4 regions of the Aminobacter sp. NyZ550 genome follow, and region 1 is predicted to be linked to each of the others. Evidence: riboswitches for the same ligand, from Rfam matches in the RefSeq annotation. Region 1 holds a riboswitch; each other region holds the start of a gene.

Region 1 (4,846 bases):
GGCCCGCGAAGACGGCCACCAGCTCGGCATGATCGATGAGGTCCTGGCCCTGCGCCGGATCCTGCCGGGAAGCATGTCCTACGGCCGCGATCCCGAGCGCGACCGCGGCTATCTCGAGGTCGCAAGAATGGCCATGCTGCGGCGCAAGCTCAAGAACGCCGGACAGGGCTGATGGCATCCACGTCACGCCGCATCGGCCGGCGCTTCCCCGACTATGGCTGGGCATGGCCGACAAACGGTCTCGACCAGTTGCTCAAGGCGGTGCTGTTGCCGGACCATGCGGTCGCGCAGACGCAGGCCTTGCGGTGGCTCGATGCCAACGACATCGATGCCGTCGAGTTCCGCGAGCACAGGCTGCTTGCCGCGATCGCCGACCGGTTCGGCAAGGCGCTGGCGATGCATCCCGCCTATCCGCGTCTCGCTGGCCTGCAGAAGATGCTGTGGACCAAGTCGCGGCTTGCCATGCGCGAGGCCGAGCCCGCACTGAGGGCCATCGTCGCGGCCGGCGTGCCGATCATGCTGCTCAAGGGCGCGAGCCGCATCGCGGTGGAGCCGGCGGCACAGCGCGGTCGGGTGGCGCACGACATCGACATCCTTGTGCACCCCGAGCACATGGTGGCCGCCTTCGACATGCTGCGTCATGGCGACTGGCAGGTGTCGACAGGGGTCAGTCCCCAATATCTCAAGCCGCGGTTAGCTGCGGTGCGGTCGATGAATTTCTTCAAGGGCAGCTATGGCGACATCGATCTGCACCAGGTCGCTTATGACTGGTCGCAGGCAGATGAGGCGGACGACGCTGCGGTTTGGCAGCGCGCCACGCCGGCCTCCTTCACCAGTCTCGACGTGCTGGTCCCTTCGACCGCCGACCGGGTGACGCTGGCGATCGGCCATGGCGGCCTCGACGCTCATACCCACAGCGACTGGCTGGTCGACACGGCCTCGGCGATCCGCGCCGGCGGCGTCGACTGGGCCGTGCTTTGCGACGTCGTCGCCCGCAGGCACCTTGCCGTGCCGACGGCGGTGGCGCTGAGCTATCTGAAAGCAGAGATGTCGGTGCCGGTTCCCGACGATGTGCTGGAGCAGGTGGTCGACATGGCCGATCGCGCCGGCGCCGCCCGTATCGCTGCCTTGCTGCAGGCCAAGCCGCGGACCGACTTCAAGGGTCTGACCTGGCTGTCACGCGGTGTCGCCAAGCAGTTGCGCATGCGCAAGAAACGCGCTGTCCGTGAGCGCGAGCTGCCCGGCGTCGTCTGGCACGGTCGGCGCACACAGGCGGGCGATGGTGCGGGGCAGGTCACCCCGGCACTGGCGCAGCAGGTGCCGTTGCCGCCGGCGGCAGTTGGCGGTGCGCCTGCCGAGATCGACATCGTCGTGCGGCTGGACGTGCCGCCGGTGCGCCGTCGCATCGAGATGGAGCTGAATGGCGGCGAATGCCATTTCGCGCGGCTGCGCTATCGCAAGCTGGGTAAATCAGGCGGCCGGCTGACCTTGCGGTTTCGCGGTACCATCCGGCCGGACCAGGCGGATGGCGCGTTGGTGCTGTCGGCGCGGCCGTCGCGACAGTTCCGCGCGTGGGAGCATGAGCAGACGGTCGCCACCTATGGTGCGGTGCCGTTCCAGATCGTCTCGGTGACCGTTTCGCCGGCTCGCTGAGCCGGAGAACAGTTTGCGCTGCCTGCAGTTCCGCGCAACCTGGTCTCAGCATCGTCGCGGCTCAGGCAAATGCCGCCCTGTATAGTCCCGGATGGCAACTTGACTTTACCTTGGCCGTCGATAGGTTGGCGCCGTCATGGTCTTCCGCCGCGAGGTGGAAGCTAAGAGGGAATCCGGTGCGAAACCGGAGCTGTCCCGCAACTGTAAGCGGTGAGCCTATTGCCCCTGTGTCACTGGCATTCGTGCCGGGAAGACGGGCGACAAGGCTACGACCCGCGAGCCAGGAGACCTGCCTGACAGAGTGAGATTCCGTGGTCGGGGTGTGCCACAGGAATGCCGGTTCCGGTTCGGAAGCCCGTTTGCGGCTTTCGCCAGGTCTGCATTTCCGCATCCACGCCAGGGCAGGCAGAGGTTGGCGCGGCGATGTCGGGAAGAACGGTTTCCCCAGAATATCGAAAGTTTGGGCAGACGCATTCGTTGCCTGCTGCCGTGGCATCGCGCCTCGACCTATTGTCCCGGACGCCTTCCGGGCATGGCAACGCCAGGCGTTGCGCACCCCTTTCAAGCAAGGAGAGATCATGAACATCAGACATTGGATCCTTTGGCTCGGGCTCGCCGCGGCATCCGCCATTGGCCTTGCGCCGGCGGCCGCGGAAAGCTTCACCGACGATGCCGGCCGAAAGGTCGAGCTGGAACTGCCGATCAAGCGGGCGGTGATCTTCAACCGCTACGCGGTCGAGTTCGCCCGCGCCATTGGCGCCATCGACAAGGTCGTTGGCGTCGATGCCAGCACGATGCGGGATCCGACCTACTGGCCGCAGTTCAAGGAAGCCGACATTGTCGGCCAAGGCCAGACGCAGCCCAATTACGAGGCGATCGTTGCGCTCAAGCCGGACCTGGTCATCATCCCTCGCAACGGCGTCTATGAGGAGGCAGCCAAGCAGCTCGAAGCCTTCGACATTCCGGTGCTGGTCGTCACCGCCTGGGACACGCTGCAGCATGTCGAAAACGTGACATTGTTCGGCAAGCTGTTCGACGAGAAGGAAAAGGCCGATGCGCTGAACGCCTACTACACCAGGTACATGGACCTGCTGGCCGAGCGTCTGAAGGGCGTCGAGCGCAAGAAGGTTTATCTTGAAGAGGTCCGTGATCTCGTGACCGTCACGCCCGGCTCAGGCTGGCACGACATGATCGAGGCCGGCGGCGGCACCAATGTCTTCGGCGACATCGACATCAAGAAGGAGCCGTCGTCGCGCGGCAACGAAAACAGCTTCACCGTCGATCCCGAGGAGATCATCGCGCGCAAGCCCGACCTGGTGATCAAGCTGCAGCCCGGCTCCTACCAGACCATCCCGGAGGCAAAATTCGCCGAGAGCTGGAGGGCGATCGTCGCGCGCGAGGAAATATCAGGCACGCCGGCAGGGCAGGCGGGCGATGTCCGCCTGATCAACTACTACCTCGCCGGCGGCTCGTCCAAGGTCACCGGCGCGCTGCAGGTCGCCAAGTGGCTCTATCCCGACCTCTTCACCGACGTCGATCCCGAGGCTGCGATGAAGGAATGGATCGAGATCTACCAGGGGCTGCCGTTCCAGGGCGGCATGACCTACCAGGGCACAGCCTCCAACTGATCGACCAGCACGCCGCCGCCCGGCAGGCGGCGGCGTACCCTCTCAATCCGGAGCCTAGAGCACGTCCCGCAATCGATGAATCGATTGTGAAGTGACGGGCGCGTTCGGTGCTGATTCAACATCTATCTCGATGGAGGTGGAGTATGGGGAAGGCACTGAGCGGAGATCTTCGGTTGCGGGTCTTGAAGGCTTCAGACGAAGGCATGTCGGCGCGCAAGGCGGCGGCGCGGTTCGGGGTGGGCGTATCGAGTGCGATCCGCTGGATTGCGCGGGCGAAGATCGGCGAACTGGCGCCGCGGCCGCAGGGCCGCCGCCGCGCTTCCAGTCTCGACGCGCATGAAGGCTTCATCGTCGGGATGATCGAGGAGCACAAGGACATCACGCTCAACGAGATGGTGGCTCGCCTGGAGGGGGAACAGTCGGTGCGGATCAGCCGCAGCGCGCTGAGCGCCTGGCTTGGCCGGCGCGGCTGGACGTATAAAAAAAGTCCGCGCACGCATTGGAGCAGGACCGCCCCGACATCCTGATGCGCCGCCGTGCCTGGTTCGACGGCCAACTCGACCTCGAGCCGGCGCAGTTGGTGTTCATTGATGAAACCGGACTATCGACCAAGATGGCCCGCCTGCGCGGAAGAGCGCCACGCGGCGAGCGTTGCCGTGCCGGTGTGCCGCATGGCCACTGGAAGACCACCACCTTCACCGGAGCGCTGCGGCTGACAGGCATGACCGCGCCCTTCGTCTACGACGGCGCCATGAACGGCAACGTGTTCCTCGCCTATGTCGAGCAAGTACTGGTCCCGACGCTCAAGCCCGGCGATGTCGTCATCATGGACAATCTGCCCGCTCACAAGGCTGCCGGCATTGGCGATGCGATCGAGGCTGCCGGCGCGAGACTGCTCTACCTGCCGCCCTACAGTCCCGACTTCAACCCCATCGAGAACGCATTCTCGAAGCTCAAGGCTCTGCTGCGCGCAAAGGCCGAGAGAACGATCGCGGCACTGTGGGACGCGGTCGGATCGGTCATCGAACTCTTCACCCCCGCAGAATGCGCCAACTACTTCAAGGCAGCCGGCTATGACCCAGATTAAACAGGATGCGCTCTAGACCATGGACATCGCAAGCAGTGCCGGTTTGGCGCGTGGCCAATCCGACGGCATTTCCAGCCTCTACCACCGAGCCGGCTATCGCAAGGCGGCTGTCATCTTGTGGTCGCTGCTTGTGCTGCTGCTCGTCGCCGGCGGCGTTGCCATCGTCGGCATCGCCGAGACGGGGCTGGTGACGCTGCTCATGGTCATCCTGCAGAAGCTGTCGTTCGGCCATTTCGTCGCCGAGGTCGATCCGCAGCAGGCGCGGGTACTGGTTCATCTGCGCCTGCCGCGCGTCGTCATGGCCATGGTGGCGGGCGGTTCGCTGGCCTTCGCCGGCGTGCTGATGCAGGCGATCACACGTAACCCACTGGTCAGTCCCTATACGATCGGCGTGTCCTCGGCGGCGGCCTTCGGTGCCTCGATCGCCATCATGTTCGGCATAGGCTTCAGCGCCGCCGGGCTCTACTTCGTGCCGCTG
Region 2 (4,846 bases), 430 kb from region 1:
GACGAAGAAGCGCACGATGTGCGGGATCATCAGGCCGACAAAGGCGATGACGCCGGAGTAGGCAACCGCACAGCCGGTCAGCAGCGCGCAGGCGACGAAGGCCTTGAGCCGGAAGCGCTGCGCCGGGATGCCGAGTGCGGTTGCGCTTTCGTCGCCCAACGTCATGGCGTTGAGGTTGCGGGTCTGCGTCATCAGCCAGACGCCGCACAGGACAAGGGCTGCCAGCGGATAGGGCAGATGGCTCCATTGCGCCAGCCCGAGCCCGCCAAGCATCCAGAAGATCGCGACATGGGCAGCCTTGGGGTCGCCGATGAAGATCAAGAGGTTGCCTGCGGCCGAGATGATGAAGCTCACCGCCACGCCGGCAAGGATCAGCTGGCCGGCCGTCTGCGCCCGCGCCAGGTTGGCGATGGCAAGCACCAGTGCGGTTGCCGCCAGCGCGCCGGCAAAGGCGAAGACCGGTACGGTGACTGTGCCGAGCACCATGCCGGCATGGATCAGCGCCATGATCGCGCCGAAGGCCGCGCCCGACGAAATGCCGAGCAGATGCGGATCGGCGAGCGGATTGCGTGTCACCGACTGCAGGGCTCCCCCCACCAGCGCCAGCGAGGCGCCGACGATGGCGCCCAGGATGACGCGCGGCGCGCGCACGTCCCAGACGATATTCTCGCGTCCGCTCGACCAGACCGCCTCGACGCTTCCCGGTATCAGCTTGTTGGCAATGACGCCCCACACCGTTTCCAGTGGGATCGCCACCGGGCCGACGCCGACGGCAATGATCATGCCTATCACAAGCACCACGGCCAGCCCCGGTATCAGGGCCGGCATGGCGTGGATCAGGACGTGTCTTGGCCCTGTGACGAGGTGGCGATGCGACACGGCTCAGTCGGCCCGCATCGCGGCGGCCAGCCGCTTGATCGCCGCAATGTTGCGCGGTCCCGGCGTCGCCTCGTTGTATTCGAGCACGAAGAAGCGGTTGTTCTTCACTGCCTCGATGTCCTTGAAGGCCGGGTTGGTGCGCATGTAGTCGATCTTCTGCTCGGCAGTTACCTCACCGTAGTTGACGATCACCACCATGTCGGGATTGCGCTCGATGACCGGCTCCCAGCCGATCTCGACCCAGCTCGACTCGACGTCGTCGACGATGTTCTTGCCGCCGGCTGCCTCGATAATGGCGGTCGGCATGGCGTATCGTCCGGCGGTAAACGGCTTCTGCTCGCCGGAATCGTAGATGAACACGTTGACCGGCTTGTCGAGCTTGGGCAGCTCGCCCTGGAAGTCGGCGAGTTCCTTCTCATAGCCTGCCACCAGGACCTCCGCCTTCTCGCGCACACCAAAAATGGCGCCGAGATTGAGCAGGTCGGCATACATGTCCTGAAGCGACGACTTGTCCTTCTTCATGATGTGGATGCAGCTTTCGGTCAGCTCGTAGACAGCGATCTTGAAGGGCGCGAGCGTATCCGGAGTGACGTCGCCGCCGACCTTCATGCCGTAGTTCCAGCCGGCGAAGAACAGGTCGGTGTCGGCGCCGAGCAGCACTTCCTTGCTGACGTATTGTGGGGCGAGTTCGGGCAGTTCGCCGACGCCCTTGCGCAAATCCTCGCTCAGCGTCTTCCAGCCGGAGATGCCGGAATAGCCGGCCATGTGGTCGGTGAGGCCGAGCGCCAGCATCATCTCGGTCAGGTTGACGTCGTGCGAGACGGCGCGCTTGGGCGCGGCCTCGAAGGTGACGTCGCGGTTGCAGCTCTTGACGGTGACGGGGAAGCCGCTGGCCATAGCTGTTGCGCAGGTAGCGAGCAGGGCGGCGGCGATGATGGGCAGGCGCATGGAGGCTCCTTGATGTTCAGCGTTCGAGGTGGAAGGAAAAGCGTGGACGACCGGTGACGGGATGGTCGTCGAGGGTCGCTCCGACGGAAAAGCTGTCACGTATGCGATCGGGCGTCAGGATGTCGGCGGGCGCGCCGCAGGCAATGGCGCGGCCTCCGTCCATGACAAGCACGCGGTCGGCATGGGCCGAGGCGAGCGCCAAATCGTGCAGGGAAACGATCACGGTGCAGCCGAGATTGCCGAGCAGCTCCAGCACTTCGAGCTGGTGGCGGATGTCGAGGTGGTTGGTCGGTTCGTCGAGGATCAGAAGGTCGGGTCGCTGCATCAATGCCCGGGCGATCATCACGCGCTGCTTTTCGCCGCCCGACAGCGAGCAGAGGTCGCGCGCAGCGAGTGCGGTCAGGCCGAGCAGGGCAAGGGCTGCCTCGACTTGGTCGTAGTCGCGGTCGCTGGTGCCGAAACTCGTGACATGCGGGGTCAGGCCCAACTCGATGATTTCTGCGACGGTCAGGCCGAAGTCCGAGGCGCTTTCCTGAAGCACGGTCGCGATACGGCGGGCGCAGTCGCGCGGCTTCATCTTCCAGATGTCGGTGCCGTCGAGGCGGACAGTGCCCGAAGTCGGCTTGTGGTAGCGGTAGAGGCAGCGCAGCAGGCTCGACTTGCCGGCGCCGTTGGGGCCGACGATGGCGAGCAACTCGCCCGGCGCAACCGCAAGGCTGATCGGCTCGAGGATCGGCTGCGAAACACGAGGGCCCCAGCTGACGCCATCGAGTTCGAGCAGTGCCGGGGTGGTGCCTACAAGGCGGCTAGCGGCGTGGACGCGATCGAGCATGCCCTGTCTCCGCGGTCGGGCGGAGGCAGCAGAACGATCCGGAAAGCGCGCCGGTACCGAAGAAGGCAGTCGCAACCATCATCATCTCCGCGGCACACCCCGGCCGGTTGAGTTAATCGGATGATGGCAGGTCTCCTGGCTTGCGGGTGATCGCTCCTCGGAGCCTTCCCGGCCTTTCGGCCAGTGGCATGTTTCCGAATTGCTATCCGCTCACAGTTGCGGGGGCAGCCACGGTTTCGCGTCGGGGACGTCTCACCGTGTTCCCATTTAACCTGCTGCCCGAACCGGATAGCAGGAACCATCGCTGTCGTGGCTACAGCAGCGACGGGTTGCTGACAATCGCTAAAGCGTCATGCCGGGCGCTAAAGCGTCATGCCGGCTGCTGAATTGCGTCACGCCGGTCGAGCGCGAAGGAAATGAGCGCGACGCCGAAGGCAGACAGTGCGATGGCCGCGCCGACGAAGGGCAGGTCGGCATAGCTCACGCCCATCGAAATCGCAGCACCACCGGCCCAGGCGCCGGCGGCGTTGCCGGCGTTGAAGGCGCCCTGGTTGAGGGTGGCCGCGAGGTTCGGTGCCTCCGAAGCGGTTTCGACGACGCGCATCTGCATCGGCGGCACGATGACGAAGGTGATGACGCCCCACATGAAGACGAGCAGGATAGCCGCTGGCGCCGAAGAGCTGAGTTCGGCGAAGGCGACGTGGATCGCCGCCATCACCACCAGCGCGCCGATGGCTGTGGGCATCAGCTTCCAGTCGGCCAGCTTGCCGCCGATGATGTTGCCGATGGTCATGCCGCCGCCGAACAGCAAAAGCGCCCAAGTGACCGATTCAACCGAGAGGCCGCTGACGTCGGTCAGGATCGGCTTGATGTAGGTGAAGACGGCAAACAGGCTGCCCGAGGCGAGCGCCGAGATGATCATGGCGAGCCATACCTGGAGCTTGCCCAGCACCTTGACCTCGCCTGATACCCCGCCCTTGCCGGGAGGGGCGACGCCCGCAGGGACCAGCCAGGCTATGGCCGCCACCGAGAGCAGGCCGATGACGACGACGGCAAAGAAGGTGGCGCGCCAGCCATAGGCTTCGCCGAGTGCCGTGCCGCCGGGAACGCCGAGGATGTTCGCCAATGTCAGGCCGGCAAACATCAACGCAATTGCGCTGGCGCGCTTGTTGGTTGGGACCAGGCTTGCCGCCACCACCGAGCCGATGCCGAAGAAGGCGCCGTGACCAAAGGCGGTGATGACGCGGGCGATCATCAGCGTCCAGTAAGTGGGGGCGATGGCGCAGAGCAGGTTGCCGAAGACGAACATCATGGCGAGCCCGATCAGCACCGGTTTGCGCGGCAGTTTCGCTGTGCCCACCGCGATGATCGGGGCGCCGACGACGACGCCGAGCGCGTAGCCGGTGACCAGAAGACCGGCGGCCGGGATCGACACGCCGAGGTCGGCGGCGACCTCCGGCAACAGCCCCATGATCACGAATTCGGTGGTGCCGATGCAAAAGGATGCAACGGCCAGAGCGAGGATCGGCAAGGGCATGGGCGGACTCAGGGGAGCTGAAACGATTTAGATGCACAATTTCCTCATGTCCGGCGCGGCACAAGCGACGTTGCCGCATTGCAGCAATGCACCTGGCGCATAGGAGAAGTGCGCAAGGCGCTAGCTGAGACGATCAGGATTGCTGGGTGAGGTCGCGTCGGAGAAATTCGTAGAGCCGGTCGACTGCCGAATTGGCGGCCTGCGGGTTGCGCAATATGCCGATTTCCATCTCGGGCAGCGGCGGCAGGCCCTCGGCTTCGCCGATGACGCGCAGGCCGGGGGGCACGCTGCGCTGGGCGAGCACGGCTACTGGCGGGTACCCGTTCGTCGCACGGGTACCGCCCTTGCCGGCCAGAAATGAAAAGGGCGCCCGAGGCGCCCCTTCCGATGTCGATGCGCCCAGACTCAGTTCTGCCTGGGCAGCCTGTAGGCGACGATGTAGTCGCCGCGGTCAGGCGACTGGCGCGCCCCGCCGGCCGAGATGACCACATATTGCGTTCCGCTCTCATGCGAGACGAAGGTCATTGGCGTAGACTGGGCGCCGACAGGCAGCCGGCCCTTCCACAACTCATTGCCCGTCTCCACGTCGAGTGCACGCAGATAATAGTCCTGCGTGCCGGCGTAGAAGACGAGGCCGCCTGACGTCGCGA
Region 3 (4,846 bases), on a different replicon from region 1:
TCAGGCTCGCCCGCTCGTCGACCGTGTAGTTGGCGGCGAAATCCACCGTCACATAGTCCGGCAGCTTGACGGTGTTGGCGGCATTGGCGTAGCGCGCCGCGCCGTAGAGCAGCTTGGCGGTGAGGTCGAGGCTGTCGGTCGCGGCAAAGCTCACCTCGGCGGCCGCCTTGAAGCGATCGCGATAGGGAATGTAGCGGCCGTTGTCCTCATTCTTCGGCGAGCGGTAGTCGATCGAAACCTTGCCACTCCAGCGCTCGTCGAACGCATGCGACAGGCTGGCCTCGATACCGGTCACCTTGGCGCGCGCGACATTGAACGGCAGGTAGGTCGGCGGGTTGGAGGCGATCGCGTCGGTCAGCCAGGTCTGGTAGAAGGCGACGTCAAGCTCGGTCCCCTCGCTTGGACGCCAGTTGATGCCGATCTCATAGGACCGCGACTTCTCCGGCTTCAGGTTGGGATTGGAGTAGTTGGGGTAATAGAGGTCGCTGAAGGTCGGCGCCCGGAAGCCGGTGCCGTACGAGGCGCGCGCCACAAGCTCGGGAACGAGCTCGTAGCTGGCATCGATGTTGTAGGTGGTGGCGCCTCCGAACTGTTCATTGTGATCGTAGCGCAGACCGCTGTCGATCGTCAGCGCGCCATAGTCGAGCGAGTACTGGCCGAACACCGCCGCGAGGTCGCGCGAGCCGACACCGAAATCGACAGTCGAAGCCACCTCCTCGCGATAGGCCTCGGCACCGCCGACCAGGACATGCCTGACTTCACCTGTTTCAAAGGACTTTTCCGTCGACGCGAAGATGCCGTAGCGCCTGGTGTCGAATTCGCTGCTGCCCACGACGCCGTCACGGACATTGTTCGAATAGTCGAGGTTGCCGGAAAGTTCGACGGTCGAGCTCCAGCTGTCGGAATGCTTCACCCGTGCGCCGATCCTGCCGGCGAAGGTGTCGGTGTCAACTTCATTGGCGGAAGGCGGGGAGGCATCGTACTGGCTGCGGCCCCGGGCAAACAGGCCATCGGCATATAGCCGGCCCCAGCCATATTCCTTGGCGACTGCGACGTTGAGCGAGCCTTGCAGTAAGCCATCGTCGTCAGGCTCATGTCCCCAGGCCAGCGGCGTGGTGAAGTCGTAGCCGCGCGTGCCTAGGATGGAGCCACCGACGGAGTAATCGATGCCGTCCTCGGTGCGTCCGCGCAGATCGCCTGAGAGATAGCCACCCCAGGGATGCGTGACGCCCGAGGTGATGCTGCCGCAGGTGTTACGGCCGTCGGCACACTGGCCGCCCTGTTTGGTGATGATGTTGACGACACCGCCGATGGCATCGGCGCCATACTGCGCTGAGTGCGGTCCCTTGGCGATCTCGATACGCTCGATCGACGACAGCGGAATGTTGAAGATCGAGCTCGTACCGCTGGTCGCCGACGAACTGCGGACGCCATTGACCAGCACCAGCGTCTGGCCGGCCGACATGCCGCGCAGATAGACATTGGACGAGGCCCCCTGGCCGCCATAGCCGATGATCGAAACGCCGGCATAGTGCTTCAGCAACGACGGCAGGTCAGCTGCCGCGGACTTTCGCAATTCTTCCTCGTCGATCACTGTGACCGACGACGTCGGGCGAACAAGCGCGGTTTCGCGGCGCAGCGGCGTAACGACCAGGCGCGGCAGCACGGTCACGCCGCCTGCAGCGGGCGCCTGCTGCGCGCTGGATGGTGTCGGGATGGCCAGCATGATCGCGCCGATGCCCAGGATAAGTCTCTGCATTTCTGCCCTCAAATGGTTTGGGGGGCGCGACAAGGATCGCACCCGGTTTCCAAACCGCAGGCAAGACAGGTCGGCAGGCAGACTTTGGGACAAGATTGACCCGACGGCCTTCCGCATGCGGCAACACTTTCGATGTCACCGCCACGAGCGACCGCGCCTGACCACACCCCGTGGACAAGCATGGGTGACTGGAACGGGCAGGTCTCCTGACTTCCGTGTCACAGCCTTTTTCCGCCTTCCCGAACGCGCGAATGCGTTCAGTGGCATGATGGAAGAGGCTCAACGGTTACAGTTGCGGGGGCAGTCGCGGATTTGGCCTTCGGCCTCACCGTGTTCCCTTTTCATCCGCCTCTCGGCGGAACCGATTCCGAGGCGGACGCTACTCAGGGATGCCGAGGCTTGTCAATCGCAATCATGCGACCGTCCATAAAATATATTGATTTTCAACTAGATAGGATCATTGGACACGGACAAACAGGGCAACTTGTGCAATCGCCCCGGACGCGGCAAGCCCTGCATGGGACCGCCAATTGGACGGCACTGCCCCTGGTGGACAGAGGCCACCTGCACATTGCCAACGGGGTCGCGGAAACTGAACCGACGATGTGCGCGCTACGGCCATCGACATCATCTTCGGCCGCGTCGGTATCATCCGCGCATGTTCAGCCGAGCAAGGTCCTTGTCAGCGCATGATCCTTGTCGGCAAGCCCGTCGATGACGCTGAAGTGATGCCGGTCGGGCTCGACCACTGTAGCGGTGGTGGCGCCAAGCCCGGTCCAGATATTGGAAAGCAATGCGTTCTGGCGCAGGAACTCGGCGCGCTCGCCACCGCCGACCCAGCAGGTGATGCGGACGTTGTCCACCGGCCGCAGCAGCGCCGGGCTTTCAGCCAGCGCCTCGGTCTCGTCGATGTGGAGCGTCTTGTTCATGCCGGTGTTGATCAGCGGCCTGAGATCATGAACTCCCGAGAGCGAAACGACATGACGGATACGAGACTGCACATCGGGCGCAAGCGGCGAAGCAGCCGCGACCATGCGCGACACGAGGTGTCCGCCGGCGGAATGACCGGTCAGCATGATCGAGCCTTCGACCAACGCGGCTGCCTTGCCGATCGCCGCACCGACCTCGCGCACGATATCGCCGATCCTGACTTCCGGGCACAAGCTGTAGGACGGCATCGCCACCGCGTAGCCGCTGTCGATGGAACCCTTGGCGAGATGCGACCAGTAGCTCTTGTCGAGCGCCATCCAGTAACCGCCATGGACGAAGACGACGAGCCCCTTCGGCGTGCCTTCAGGCAGGAACAGGTCAAGCAGGTTGCGCGGCCTGTCACCATAGGCGATGTCGAACTGCGCTCTCTCATCTGCCGACAGGGCGTCGCGAAACGTCTGTGCCGGTTCCACCCATGCAGCAGGCCAACGATCGCCACCGGCGATGTTGGCGCCATTGGTGTAGGCGTTGTCCCAATCGGCGATATGGCGTTCGAGCATACGGGCATCCCTCCAAGGCGGCAGCAATCCAGGCGCATAGCAATGGCCAGCGTGCCGGATTGCGTCAATGGGCCAGCGGCAGAAACTTTATGCTTGAAATAATTTTGGTCCGGTGCAATTCTCAGCCATCAGTCGAGAACGTGGGAGGTCTCGCTGTGCCAGACGCCGATCGCATGTCGATCGTGCATAGCCGCGGCCTGTGCCGAACGGCTACCCGTTGCGGCGCAGCACCTTCCCCCGAAGTAACGCATTCCAACGCACGCATGGCGCTTCCGTCATGCCGATGAGCAGGTAGGGGACAGCCGCAGAATGCTTGGACCGTCAGCGCATATCGACACCTTCACGCGCGATAACCTGCCACCCCAGGACCAGTGGCCGACCTTTCTGCTCGACGGCTTCGACTATCCCGAGCACCTCAATGCGGCCGTCGAGCTGACCGATCGCCTGGTCGAAAAAGGCCTGGGCGACCACACCGCGCTGATCGGCAACGGCCGACGCCGCACCTACAAGGAGCTGTCCGACTGGACCAACCGACTGGCGCATGCGCTGGTCGAAAACTACGGCGTCAAGCCCGGCAATCGGGTGCTGATCCGCTCGGCCAACAACCCGGCAATGGTCGCCTGCTGGCTGGCCGCGACCAAGGCAGGTGCTGTCGTCGTCAACACCATGCCTATGCTGCGCGCCGGTGAGCTCGCCAAGATCGTCGACAAGGCAGAGATCACGATTGCGTTGTGCGACACGCGCCTGATGGACGAGATGATCGCCTGCGCCAAGGACAGCGCCTTCCTGACCAAGGTGATCGGCTTCGACGGCACCGCCAACCACGACGCCGAACTCGACCGGGTCGCGCTCGACAAATCCGTCATCTTCGAAGCGGTCAAGACCGGCCGCGACGACGTCGCCCTGCTCGGCTTCACCTCGGGCACCACGGGCGTGCCGAAAGCGACGATGCATTTTCATCGCGACCTGCTGATCATCGCCGACGCCTATGCCAAGGAGGTGCTTTCGGTCACCTCCGACGACGTCTTCGTCGGCTCGCCGCCGCTGGCCTTCACCTTCGGTCTTGGCGGCCTGGCCATTTTCCCATTGCGCTTCGGCGCGGCCGCGACCCTGCTCGAGCAGGCAACGCCGCCGAACATGATCCACATCATCGAGACCTACAAGGCGACGATCTCGTTCACCGCGCCGACCGCCTATCGCGCCATGCTGAAGGCCATGGACGAAGGCGCCGACCTGTCGTCGCTGCGCGTCGCGGTCTCTGCCGGCGAGACCTTGCCCGGACCGGTGTTCGAGGAATGGCTGGCCAAGACGGGCAAGCCGATCCTCGACGGCATCGGCGCCACCGAGATGCTGCATATCTTCATCTCCAACCGCTTCGAGGACATGAAACCCGCCTCCACCGGCAAGCCGGTCGGCGGCTATGAAGCGCGGGTCGTCGACGGCGACATGAACGAGGTGCCACGCGGCACTGTCGGCAAGCTTGCCGTGCGTGGCCCGACAGGCTGCCGCTACATGTCCGATGACAGGCAGCTCGAATATGTCCGCGACGGCTGGAACCTGACCGGCGATGCCTTCATCCAGGACACCGACGGTTTCT
Region 4 (4,846 bases), 180 kb from region 1:
CGGCCGGCGTCGGCATTGTCGACGAAATGGCGGTCAAGGCGACCGCCACCGCGACCAGTGGCGTCGTCAGGCGCAACAGCGAAAACCGCGGACGACGCGTCAATGCCAATACAGCCTCCGGTTGCTAGTTACGCCGCAGGAACTTCAGCACTTCCATGCTCGGATGACCGTCCGGCGTCAAGCCCAGCTGTGCCTGGAATGCCTTGATTGCCGAGCGCGAACCCTCGCCGATCTTGCCGTCGCTCTTGCCGTCGTAATAGCCATGCGCCGACAGGCGCTTCTGCAACTCCTGCTTTTCCTCGAAGCTGAGCTTGGTGAACGGCCGCTTCCAGTCCTGCACCAGGCCACCATAGCCGGCGATCTCGTCGGCAAGAAGGCCGACGGCGAGCGCGTATTTGTCGGCGTTGTTGTAGCGCTTGATGACCGAGAAGTTCTTGGTCATCAGGAAGGCCGGTCCGCCGCGGCCGTCCGGCACCTTGAGGGTGGCGACGTCGGAGCCGCGCTTGAAGGCCTTGCCGTTGGCGCGTTCGATGCCGAGCGATGCCCATTTGTCGAGCGTCAGCGATCCCGTCGGGAACTTCTGACCAGCGGGCAGCACCACTTCGTAACCCCAGGTCTTGCCGGCCTGCCAGCCGTTCTTCTTCAGAAGGTTGGCTGCGGTGGCGAGCGCGTCGGGCACGGAGTTCCAGATGTCGCGCTTGCCATTGCCGTCGGCATCGACCGCGTAGGCCTGGTAGCTGGTCGGGATGAACTGGGTGTGGCCCATCGCGCCGGCCCAGGAGCCGACGAGGTGACTTTCGTCGATGTCGCCGCGCTGCAGGATCTTCAGCGCCGCGATCAGCTGGGTGCGGGCGAACTTCGCCCGGCGCTGGTCGCCATAGGCGAGCGTCGCCAGCGACCGCACGACATTGCGCATCACCTTGTCGTTCTTGAGAATCTCGCCGTAGTTCGATTCCATCGACCAGATGGCGAGCAGGATGTAGCGGTCGACGCCATACTTGGCCTCGATGCGGTCGAGCCAGGGTTTCCACTTGCGCGCCATCTCGCGACCGACAGCAATTGACTGGTCATGGACGCGATTGTCGAAATAGTCCCAGACGGGCGCGGTGAATTCGGGCTGAAAGCGGGCCTTTTCAAGTACTTCGGGGTCGGCCGAGGTCACGCCACGAAAGGCGCGGTCATAGGTCGAACCGGAAATCCCGTTGTCTGCGGCGACGGAGCGGAAGCTCGCCACCCAGCGCTGGAAACCGGCTTCGGCGGCCGCCGGGCCGGCCGGAAGCATCAATGCCAGCGAAAGGGCAGCGGCGCTCAGGAGGCCTTTGGCGGTCTTGCGAAGGGGCATTCTTTCCTCCTTGGAGAGATCAGAAACACGATTCATCGCCGATGCCGGTTATCAATCAGTTTACCATAGACCCGTTGGGGAACGAAAAGCGGGTTGAGGGATTGTCCACCTAGCTGTTCGGACAATCAAGATCGCGTGATCAATGGTCTTGCCCGCTGTCGCCGAATATGTGAACGCATTCAGTATTCATCAATTCGGGCGTGGCAAAGTTGGCGTCCGATACATCCCTCTATCGGACGACCACGCAATGAAAAGAGTTCGCAAGGCAGTTTTTCCGGTCGCGGGCCTTGGCACGCGTTTTCTGCCTGCCACCAAGTCTATCCCCAAGGAAATGCTGACTGTGGTCGATCGCCCTGTGATCCAGTACGTGGTCGACGAGGCGCGCGAAGCGGGCATCGAACATTTCATCTTTGTCACGGGCCGCAACAAGGCGGTCATCGAAGACCATTTCGACGTCCAGTTCGAACTTTATGATACGCTGGCCCAGCGCGGCAAGACCGAGCAACTGGAGCGCCTGCAGCGGTTGCAGCCGGCCCCGGGCCAGACCTCGTTCACGCGACAGCAGGTACCGCTCGGCCTTGGCCACGCAGTGTGGTGTGCGCGCGAGCTGGTCGGCGACGAGCCCTTCGCGCTGCTGTTGCCCGACATGATCATGCAGTCGGAAAAGAGCTGCATGCGCGAGATGGTCGAGCTCTATGCCGAGACCGGCAACAACATCATCGCCGTCCAGGAATGCGACCCGGCCGAGGCGCACAAATACGGCATCGTCGGCAAGGGCAAGTCGGTTCACACCGGCTTCGAGATCGAGGGCATGGTGGAAAAGCCCAAGCAGGGCACGGCACCCTCGAACCTGTTCATCAATGGCCGCTACATTCTGCAGCCGGAGATTTTCAAGATCCTGGCAAGCCAGGAGCGTGGCGCCGGCGACGAGATCCAGCTGACCGACGCCATGCTCAAGCTCGAGAAGATGCAGTCGTTCTACGGCTATCATTATCGCGGCCGCACCTTCGACTGCGGCTCGCCGGAAGGTTTCGTCGAAGCCAACGTTGCCTTTGCCTTGTCGCGCTCCGATCTCAGCAGGAGCATGGCCGGCGTCATCGAAGGGCTGCTCGGCGAGATCAAGCTGGGCAAATAAGCCACATGTCGCCTGTGCGTCAGGCTTGGACGCACGGTGCGATGGCTTTCGGCCGCTGCTGCCGCTAGAAATACCCTGCCAGGTGCCCGCAGCGATGCGGGAGAATCGGGAACACGGTGCAAATCCGTGGCGTGCCCAACGCTGTAAGAGGGACCGTATCGGCAGAGGCCACTGTTCATCCAACGGGAAGGCGCCGCAGACGGGTTGAACTCGAGCCAGAAGACCGGCCCGGCAGACATCGACCTCCGCATGGTCAGGCGGAGGGAACCGACATGCTCGCCAGGGGATATGCGATGCTTGCTGACCAGTTGAAGGCCGTTTCAGGCTGTTTCGATATCGCCGCACAGGATGCCGTTTACCGCGCCATCTTCACGCGCCGCGACGTTCGCAGCCATTTTCTGCCTGATCCGATCGACGACGATGTGCTGGCGCGGCTGCTGCTGGCTGCCCATCACGCGCCGTCGGTCGGCTTCATGCAGCCGTGGAACTTCATCGTCATCAGAGATCGCGAACGACGCGAGCGGGTCCGCGACCTGTTCTTTGCGGCGCGGCAGCAGGAACTGCCTGAGATCGCCGAGGAGCGGCGGCAGCTGTACCGCAAGCTCAAGCTCGAAGGCATCTGCGAAAGCCCGCTCAACCTGGTCATCACCTGCGACCGCAGCCGTTCGGCAAACTCTCCGCTCGGGCGATGGCACAATCCCGAGATGGACCTCTTCAGCACCGTCTGCGCAGTTCAGAATTTCTGGCTCGCCGCGCGTGCCGAGGGCATAGGCGTCGGCTGGGTCAGCATCCTCGATCGCGAGGCGCTGAAGCAGTTGCTAGGCATTCCCGATCACGTCGTGCCGGTGGCCTATCTCTGCGTCGGCCACGTCAGCGAATTCGCCGACAAGCCCGATCTCGAGCGCCATGGCTGGGGATGCCGTCTGCCGCTTGCCGAGCTGATCATGAGCGAGGTCTATGCGGGGCAGGGGGAGACGGCCTTGAGGGCCGCAGCCGCCGCGATCGGCGGTTTGCCCCAAGCAGGTTAGCGCTGGATTTTCAACCCGACGAAGACGCTGTTGGTCTTGGCGTCGCGGAACGGCAAGGTGCTGTCGAAGGTCTCATGGCGCAGCTTGCCGGTCAGGCCGGCGTAGCGGTTGAGCCACCAGGTCAGGCCCGCTTCGGCGCTGAGCCTCAGCTCGTGGTCGTTCGAGCTGGCATAGTCGCGGTAGCCGACGCCGCCGGCGAGGAATGCAGTCAGGTTGGAACGGATCTGCCGTTCGACGCTGAGGCGGCCGTTGTAGAGCACCGAACCGCTGTCGCCGGCAGTGGTCGAACCTTCGACCAGGGTTTCGCCGGTCAGGCCGACGATCGTGCCGCGCATCGGCGACCATCTGAGATCAGCGGCAATCGTCGCGGCGGAAACCGTCTTCAGCCGGTCGTCGTCGAAATCCTCCGAAATCCAGCCGGCCGAAATCTCGCCGCCGAATTTTTCGCCCATGTCGATCTCGACGCCGGCGCGGGCGCCGGTACGCTTGGACGAGCGCTCGAAACCGGCGGTGTCGAAGCGCAGGTCATAGACCCGGCGGCCGAATTCGACCTCGCCAAAGGGCGTCAACGCCGGTGAGACCTCGTAGCCGACGCGGACCTTGCCGGTATAGAGTCTGGAGTCGCGGTCCTTCTGTGAGAGCGTGGTGCCGTCGGTCAGTTCGGCGTCGCTGTAGCTTTCGTCGACAGCTTCGCCGGTCACTCCGAAGCGGAACTTGCCGACGGCCTTTTCGACACCCAGCGCGCCGTTCAGCGTGTGCAGGGTCGGCCGCTCGGCGGTGCCGGAGATGACCACGGGCGACGACGTCGATTCCGGGCGCATGCTGTAGCCGAGCCGCGCCAATGCGCGCATGTCGTCGGCGAGATCGAGCTGCAGCCGCCCGTCGATGCCGCCGCTGAGATCCTTGACCTCCTGGCCGGAGATGGATTTTCGGTAGTTGCCATAGGCGTCGATGGTCGCCGAATGGCTCTCCCAATCGGACGCGGCGTTCAGCCTGAGGGTCGTCTCGGACAGAACGGCCGACTTTCCGTTAAAGCTGGAATCCGCATTCGACGTCGCGGTGACGCCCTGTTCAAGGCTCGGCTTCAGAACGAAGGTGCCGAAACGGATGCCAGTCGGCTCGAACGGGTTCGCATCCGGCTGAGGCCTGCGGCCTTCGATGGCGCGCTGGCGCTCGGCTTCGGGTCCGTTCTCGATCTCCGTTTCGGAATCGACGGTGCCCTGGCGCACGGTGCCGGTGGTCAGCTCTTCGTCGGCTGCCGGCACTGCTGGCCGCTCGGCAGCCGTCGGCGCGGCGGTGCCGGCCAGCCGCTCGCGTGCCTCGCGGGCGCGCTGGCGCGCG

What was found. A riboswitch is a leader RNA that binds a small molecule or an ion and turns the genes downstream of it on or off. The one in region 1 is predicted to bind cobalamin.
Region 2: it holds a riboswitch for cobalamin, as region 1 does, so the genes downstream of both, N7E70_RS11105 (ABC transporter ATP-binding protein) here and N7E70_RS09110 (ABC transporter substrate-binding protein) in region 1, are expected to answer to the same signal.
Region 3: it holds a riboswitch for cobalamin, as region 1 does, so the genes downstream of both, N7E70_RS29260 (TonB-dependent receptor domain-containing protein) here and N7E70_RS09110 (ABC transporter substrate-binding protein) in region 1, are expected to answer to the same signal.
Region 4: it holds a riboswitch for cobalamin, as region 1 does, so the genes downstream of both, bluB (5,6-dimethylbenzimidazole synthase) here and N7E70_RS09110 (ABC transporter substrate-binding protein) in region 1, are expected to answer to the same signal.

Annotation. Positions count from the first base shown of each region.
Region 1 covers NZ_CP114190.1:1,825,365-1,830,210, forward strand. Annotated here, with positions in the region: gene N7E70_RS09100 (glycosyltransferase family 2 protein) at 1-172, shown strand, start outside; gene N7E70_RS09105 (nucleotidyltransferase family protein) at 172-1,653, shown strand; cobalamin riboswitch at 1,774-1,963, shown strand; gene N7E70_RS09110 (ABC transporter substrate-binding protein) at 2,232-3,281, shown strand; one part of gene N7E70_RS09115 (IS630 family transposase) at 3,425-3,761, shown strand; one part of gene N7E70_RS09115 (IS630 family transposase) at 3,761-4,368, shown strand; gene N7E70_RS09120 (FecCD family ABC transporter permease) at 4,388-4,846, shown strand, end outside.
Region 2 covers NZ_CP114190.1:2,252,515-2,257,360, forward strand. Annotated here, with positions in the region: gene N7E70_RS11095 (FecCD family ABC transporter permease) at 1-828, opposite strand, end outside; gene N7E70_RS11100 (ABC transporter substrate-binding protein) at 883-1,827, opposite strand; gene N7E70_RS11105 (ABC transporter ATP-binding protein) at 1,844-2,659, opposite strand; cobalamin riboswitch at 2,768-2,977, opposite strand; gene N7E70_RS11110 (MFS transporter) at 3,030-4,196, opposite strand; gene N7E70_RS11115 (hypothetical protein) at 4,330-4,500, opposite strand; gene N7E70_RS11120 (membrane-bound PQQ-dependent dehydrogenase, glucose/quinate/shikimate family) at 4,602-4,846, opposite strand, start outside.
Region 3 covers NZ_CP114191.1:429,115-433,960, forward strand. Annotated here, with positions in the region: gene N7E70_RS29260 (TonB-dependent receptor domain-containing protein) at 1-1,759, opposite strand, end outside; cobalamin riboswitch at 1,939-2,140, opposite strand; gene N7E70_RS29265 (alpha/beta hydrolase) at 2,422-3,249, opposite strand; gene N7E70_RS29270 (AMP-binding protein) at 3,559-4,846, shown strand, end outside.
Region 4 covers NZ_CP114190.1:2,007,941-2,012,786, forward strand. Annotated here, with positions in the region: gene N7E70_RS09915 (SGNH/GDSL hydrolase family protein) at 1-109, opposite strand, end outside; gene N7E70_RS09920 (lytic murein transglycosylase) at 125-1,342, opposite strand; gene galU (UTP--glucose-1-phosphate uridylyltransferase GalU) at 1,590-2,477, shown strand; cobalamin riboswitch at 2,541-2,723, shown strand; gene bluB (5,6-dimethylbenzimidazole synthase) at 2,750-3,505, shown strand; gene N7E70_RS09935 (outer membrane beta-barrel protein) at 3,502-4,846, opposite strand, start outside.